2 linked regions of the Rhodopseudomonas palustris HaA2 genome follow. The protein of the gene in region 1 interacts with the protein of each later gene in a pairwise test. Links are inferred from orthologs where the notes say so. Each region holds a gene or a part of one and is shown in the gene's direction. Other genes may lie near its edges.

Region 1 (3,231 bases):
TTCCCGGCGGTTATTTCAGCGGTCTCGGCATCGCCATCGCGGTGCTCGGCGCGCTGACGATCTGGGGCCTGTCCGGGTTCTTCCGGGTACAGTCCGAAGAACTCGGCGTCGTGCTGCGCTTCGGCAAGCATGTCCGCACCGTTCAGCCGGGCCTGAATTATCATCTGCCGTATCCGATCGAGACCGTACTGCTGCCGAAGGCGCTGCGCGTGTCGACGATCAGTATCGGCATGACGATGATCAACGACCCCGCGCGGCGCGGCACGACGGTGCGTGACGTTCCCGAAGAGAGCCTGATGCTGACCGGCGACGAGAACATCGTCGACGTCGACTTCGCCGTGCTGTGGCGGATCAAGCCCGACGGCGTCGGCAATTTCCTGTTCAACATCCAGAACCCGGAAGGCACCGTGAAGGCCGTCGCCGAAAGCGCGATGCGCGAAGTGATCGGCCGCTCCAACATCCAGCCGATCCTGACCGGCGCCCGAACCACGATCGAGGGCGGCGTCCAGGAACTGATGCAGAAGACGCTCGACGGCTACGGCGCCGGCGTTCTCATCCAGCAGGTGCAGATGCAGAAGGTCGACCCGCCGCTGCAGGTCATCGACGCGTTCCGCGACGTGCAGGCGGCGCGCGCCGACCTCGAGCGGCTGCAGAACGAGGCGCAGACCTACGCCAACCGGGTCATCCCGGACGCCAAGGGTCGCGGCGCCCAGATCATCCAGGCCGCCGAAGGCTACAAAGGACAGGCGGTCGCCGAGGCCAAGGGCCAGAGCGCGCGCTTCCTCGACGTCTATGAAGAATACAGGAAGGCGCCCGACGTGACCCGTCAGCGGATCTATCTCGAAACCATGGAGCGTGTGCTCGGCCCGGCCGAGAAGCTCGTTTACGATTCGGGGTCTGGCCCCGGGGGAGGCCAGGGCATCGTGCCGTATCTGCCGCTGAGTGAGTTGAGCCCGCGCCGCACGGCGCCGGCTACACCGACGCAGCCGCAGAACCAGCAGACCCAGGGCGGAGGCAGCCGATGAAGACCGGAATCGCAGGTATCGTCGCCCTGATCGTCCTCCTGGTCGCGATCATCGTCGGTTGGTCGTCGCTGTTCACCGTCCGCCAGACCGAGCAGGTGCTGCTCGTCCGGCTCGGCGAGCCGGTGCGCGTCGTCACTGAACCGGGCCTGCATTTCAAGGCGCCGTTCATCGACACCGTGATCAGCATCGACAAGCGGATTCTCGATCTCGAAAATCCGTCTCAGGAAGTCATCGCGTCCGATCAGAAGCGGCTCGTGGTCGATGCGTTCGCGCGCTATCGCATCAACAATGCGCTGCGCTTCTACCAGAGCATCGGGTCGATCCCGGCCGCGAACATCCAGCTCACGACGCTGTTGAACTCGGCGCTGCGCCGCGTGCTCGGCGAGGTCACCTTCATTCAGGTGGTGCGCGACGAGCGTGAGGGCTTGATGCAGCGGATTCGTGCCCAGCTCGACCGCGAGGCGGAAGGCTACGGCATTCAGGTCATCGACGTGCGTATCCGCCGTGCCGATCTGCCGGAGCAGAACAGCCAGGCGGTGTATCAGCGGATGCAGACCGAACGTCAGCGCGAGGCCGCCGAGTTCCGCGCTCAGGGTGCCCAGAAGGCCCAGGAGATCCGTTCGAGGGCCGACCGCGAGGCGACCGTGATCGTCGCCGAGGCGAATTCGCAGGCCGAAGAAATCCGCGGTTCGGGCGACGCCGAGCGTAACCGCCTGTTCGCGGCCGCCTACGGCAAGGACCCGGAATTCTTCTCGTTCTATCGGTCGATGACGGCCTATGATCAGTCGCTGAAGAGCTCGGACACCCGCTTCCTGCTGCGGCCCGATTCGGAGTTCTTCCGCTTCTTCGCCAATTCGTCCGGCAGGCCTGCGATACGGCCGGCGACTGCGGCGGCTCCCGCGCCGGGCGGGACGGGGCAGGCAATGCCTGAACCGGCCGCCGCGCCGCGCTAGCGTTTCCGGTTCTGATCGAAACCAGAACCGGGCACCGGATCGCCGTCGTGACGGGTCGTCATGACCCGATCCGGTGCCCGTTTCCCGCGAAACCATTTCGCGCGAAACCGGCGTCAACGGTATCTTTGCGAGCGGATCTCGATATTGGAATGCGTTTTGCGTTCCCCGATCGGCTGGACTAAAACAGACCCGAATTCAGAAGCGCAGGCTTGGGCCTGCGCTTTCGTCGATAATGGCTGTCGGGCAAGTCTCCCGGCCGGGAGGATACAGTCGTATGGGGTCTTTCGCGTTCGCCGACCTCCTGATCGGGGTGGGTGTGTTGTTCGTGCTGGAAGGACTGATCTTCGCCGCGAGCCCGAACTGGATGCGGCGCGCGATGAAAAGCGCACTGGCGACTCCGGACAATATCCTGCGCGTGGTCGGCATCGTCTCGGCCGTGCTCGGCCTGATCCTGATCTGGATGGTCCGGCGCTGACCCGCGGACAGGATCGGCCGGTTTTCAACGGCATCGTGAGCACGGACGTCCGTTTTTCGCCGCAATCGGTGCAGCGGATGGGGTAGCTTCGATCGATTCCGATGCGTGCGCCGGTCCCCGGATCGGGCGCAGAGTTTTCAAGCGGCTGCGCCCAATTTGCCCGGCCTCGATGCAGGAGATGTTCCGATCATGCCCGTTGCGATCACCGCCTTGAGCTTCCGGTTCAAGCCTCTGCTGACGGCTTTGTGCCTCGGCGCGGCTGCCGCCTTGACCGCGGCGCCGGCGCAGGCCCGCGGCCCCGAGGGCATCGCGGACGTCGCCGAGAAGGTCATCGACGCCGTGGTCAACATCTCGACCAGCCAGACCGTCGAGGCCAAGAGTGCGCCCAGCGAGGGCAACAGCGCCAAGCCGAATCTGCCGCCGGGGTCGCCCTTCGAGGAGTTTTTCGAGGACTTCTTCAAGAACCGCCGCGGCGAGAAGGGCGGTGGCGGCCCGCGCAAGACCAACTCGCTCGGCTCGGGCTTCATCGTCGACACCGCCGGCATTGCCGTGACCAACAATCACGTCATCGCCGACGCCGACGAGATCAACCTGATCATGAACGACGGCACCAAAATCAAGGCGGAGCTGGTCGGCGTCGACAAGAAGACCGATCTGGCGGTGCTGAAGTTCAAGCCGCCGGCGAACAAGCCGCTGGTGGCGGTGAAGTTCGGCGACAGTGACAAGCTGCGGCTCGGCGAATGGGTGGTGGCGATCGGCAACCCGTTCTCGCTCGGCG
Region 2 (3,170 bases), 240 kb from region 1 along the record:
CCGCCGAGGGATGCGATTCGCGCAATTTGGCGCGGCTCGCCGCCCGCGCCGCCCGCGCCGAAGCCGCGCTGGAGCTGCTGGTCGATGGCGCGGAGCGATTTCTGGCGGTGCGCAGCGCGGGCCATCCGCCACAGAGCTTCGATGCCTCGGTATTCTACGCGTTAAACGCGGAAATCCGGATTCGGTTGTTGCTACGTGCGATCGGCCGCGTCGGCCGGGAAGGCCGGCCTGAACTCGGCAAGGTCGAGGCATTGGCCGCCGCGCTTCAATCGGCCGCCGCCAAGCCGGCCGCCAAACCGGGGCAAATCAAGCTGAAACAAACGCTTGCCGGGGCCATCATCACTTTGACACCAGTTTGCCTGAAGTTTGCCGCAGCGCCGATGCGGCGGCGGAAGACGGGCTGATCCCGATCGCATTTGCGTTCCGGCGGCTGTCTCATCGGCCGAACTCTCTGTGATTTGAGCCGCGGGAGCGCCGAAATGCGCTAAATAGTCCTGAACGGTTCTCTTGGCAGGCGACCGTGTGACACCTAGATTGTGCATTGGCCGGTCCGAGGACAGTCTCGCGGCACCCGGGCCAAAGGATCGCGATCCGCGCGACCGATAAGGAAGATCGATGAACGCCAATCTGCGGAATTTCGCCCTCTGGGTCATTATCGTCTTGCTGCTTTTGGCGCTGTTTACGCTCTTCCAGAATCCCGGCCAGCGCGCCGCATCGCAGGACATCTCGTTCTCGCAGCTGCTCAGCGAGGTCGATCAGAATCACGTTCGCGACGTGGTGATCCAGGGCCAGGAAATTCACGGCACCTTCACCAACGGCTCGAGCTTCCAGACCTACGCGCCGAACGATCCGTCGCTCGTTACCCGCCTGTACAACGGTAAGGTCGCGATCACCGCGAAGCCGCCGGGCGACAATGTGCCGTGGTTCGTGTCGCTGCTGGTGTCGTGGCTGCCGTTCATCGCGCTGATTGGCGTCTGGATCTTCCTGTCGCGGCAGATGCAGGGCGGCGCCGGCAAGGCGATGGGCTTCGGCAAATCGCGCGCCAAGATGCTGACCGAGGCGCACGGCCGCGTCACCTTCGAGGACGTCGCCGGCGTCGACGAGGCCAAGCAGGACCTGCAGGAGATCGTCGAGTTCCTGCGCGACCCGGGCAAGTTCCAGCGGCTCGGCGGACGGATTCCGCGCGGCGTGCTGCTGGTCGGTCCGCCTGGCACGGGTAAGACGCTGATCGCGCGTGCGGTCGCCGGCGAAGCCAACGTGCCGTTCTTCACCATCTCCGGTTCGGACTTCGTCGAAATGTTCGTCGGCGTCGGCGCCTCTCGGGTGCGCGACATGTTCGAGCAGGCCAAGAAGAATGCCCCCTGCATCATCTTCATCGACGAAATCGACGCGGTCGGTCGTCATCGTGGCGCCGGTCTCGGCGGCGGCAATGACGAGCGCGAGCAGACCCTCAACCAGTTGCTGGTCGAGATGGACGGGTTCGAGGCCAATGAGGGCGTGATCCTGATCGCGGCCACCAACCGGCCCGACGTGCTCGATCCCGCGCTGCTGCGTCCCGGCCGTTTCGACCGTCAGGTCGTGGTGCCGAACCCGGACGTCGTCGGCCGCGAGCAGATCCTCAAGGTGCATGTCCGCAAGGTGCCGCTGGCGCCGGATATCAACCTCAAGACCATCGCGCGCGGCACGCCGGGATTCTCCGGCGCCGACCTGATGAACCTCGTCAACGAAGCGGCGCTGATGGCGGCCCGGCGTAACAAGCGCATGGTCACCCAGGCCGAATTCGAAGACGCCAAGGACAAGGTGATGATGGGCGCCGAGCGCAAGTCGCTGGTGATGACGGAGGAGGAGAAGCTTCTCACCGCCTATCACGAGGGCGGCCACGCGATCGTCGGCCTCAATGTTCCGGCCACCGACCCGATCCACAAGGCCACCATCATCCCGCGCGGCCGCGCGCTCGGCATGGTGATGCAGCTTCCCGAGCGCGACAAGCTGTCGATGTCGCTGGAGCAGATGACCTCGCGCCTCGCCATCATGATGGGCGGCCGCGTCGCCGAAGAAATGATCTTCGGCCGCCAGAAGGTGACGTCGGGCGCTTCGTCCGACATCGAGCAGGCGACCCGATTGGCCCGCATGATGGTCACGCGCTGGGGTCTGTCGGAAGAGCTCGGCACCGTGTCGTATGGCGAGAACCAGGACGAAGTATTCCTCGGCATGTCGGTGTCGCGCACCCAGAACGCGTCGGAAGCGACGGTTCAGAAGATCGACGCCGAGATCAAGCGGTTGGTCGAAGAGGGCTACAAGGAAGCCGAGCGTATTCTCACCGAGAAGCGCGCGGACCTCGAAGCCCTCGCCAAGGGTCTGCTCGAGTTCGAGACGCTGACCGGCGACGAGATCACCGATCTCATGAACGGCAAGAAGCCGAACCGCGAGTCGGTGCTGGAGCCCTCGGGCCCGCGCACCTCGGCTGTCCCGCCGGCCGGCAAGCCGCGGCCGCGTCCCGATACTGGCCTGGAGCCGCAGCCCCAGGCGTAACCGCCGGCCGATCCGAGAAACTGCAAAACGCGGCGGAGACGCCGCGTTTTGTCGTGTGTGGACAGGTCTGCGCCGGAAGCATCGATCGCCTGGCGGCCTGAATTTTGCCTGAGCTTGTGCGAGGATTTCTGGCCGCGCTCCGGAGACCGCCATGCCCCGCGATCGTTGTGACCCGAGCTTGGCCCCGCTGCTGGGGTCGGCATTGCTGAACATCTATGCGCTCTCGCGCGGCACCGAAGTCGGCCGGTTTCAGCAGGCCGCTTTGCAGCGCGTGGCCGAAGACCTTCCTTTCCATTCTGCATGGTGGGGCATGGCGCAGGCCCAGCCCGGTGGCGGTTTTGCCCTGCACAGTTCGTTTCGCTACGCGCTCCCGGAACATTTCGTTGCGAGTTGGGAGAAGGTTGCGCTGGACGACGACGTGGCGCGCACGGTCGCGGCGAGGCCAGGCGCGACAGGGCGATTTTCGCGGGATGATCTCGGCCGCACCCGCGGTTTGGCGCAGATGTCGGAGCGGTACGATATCGGCAGCATTCTCTCGACGGTCATCTTTGATCGCCGGCTCGGCGTCGCTACTTTTCTGTCGCTGTATCGGCGGGTGACGGCGCCTGGCTTCGGCGAGGCCGAGCGCGACTTCAAGG

Evidence for each region. Proteins that work in one complex are often made in the same cells at the same time.
Region 2: the proteins of hflC (region 1) and ftsH interact in binary tests that used the Escherichia coli proteins (3 or more experiments, as listed by UniProt). The link is inferred for Rhodopseudomonas palustris HaA2 from one-to-one orthologs.

Annotation. Positions count from the first base shown.
Region 1 is NC_007778.1:2,317,697-2,320,927, forward strand. Bases 1-2,999 are described here. They hold hflC (protease modulator HflC), read left to right. Parts: upstream 1-1,021; coding sequence 1,022-1,978; downstream 1,979-2,999. Other genes in these bases: hflK (FtsH protease activity modulator HflK), read left to right, coding at 1-1,025; RPB_RS10255 (DUF2065 domain-containing protein), read left to right, coding at 2,253-2,453; RPB_RS10260 (Do family serine endopeptidase), read left to right, coding at 2,643-2,999. Outside these bases: more of RPB_RS10260, read left to right, coding at 3,000-3,231.
Region 2 is NC_007778.1:2,079,065-2,082,234, forward strand. What follows is about bases 187-3,073. They hold ftsH (ATP-dependent zinc metalloprotease FtsH), read left to right. Parts: upstream 187-615; coding sequence 616-2,532; downstream 2,533-3,073. Other genes in these bases: tilS (tRNA lysidine(34) synthetase TilS), read left to right, coding at 187-404; RPB_RS09160 (helix-turn-helix transcriptional regulator), read left to right, coding at 2,684-3,073. In the rest of the region: more of tilS, read left to right, coding at 1-186; more of RPB_RS09160, read left to right, coding at 3,074-3,170. UniProt on the Escherichia coli protein: Acts as a processive, ATP-dependent zinc metallopeptidase for both cytoplasmic and membrane proteins. Plays a role in the quality control of integral membrane proteins.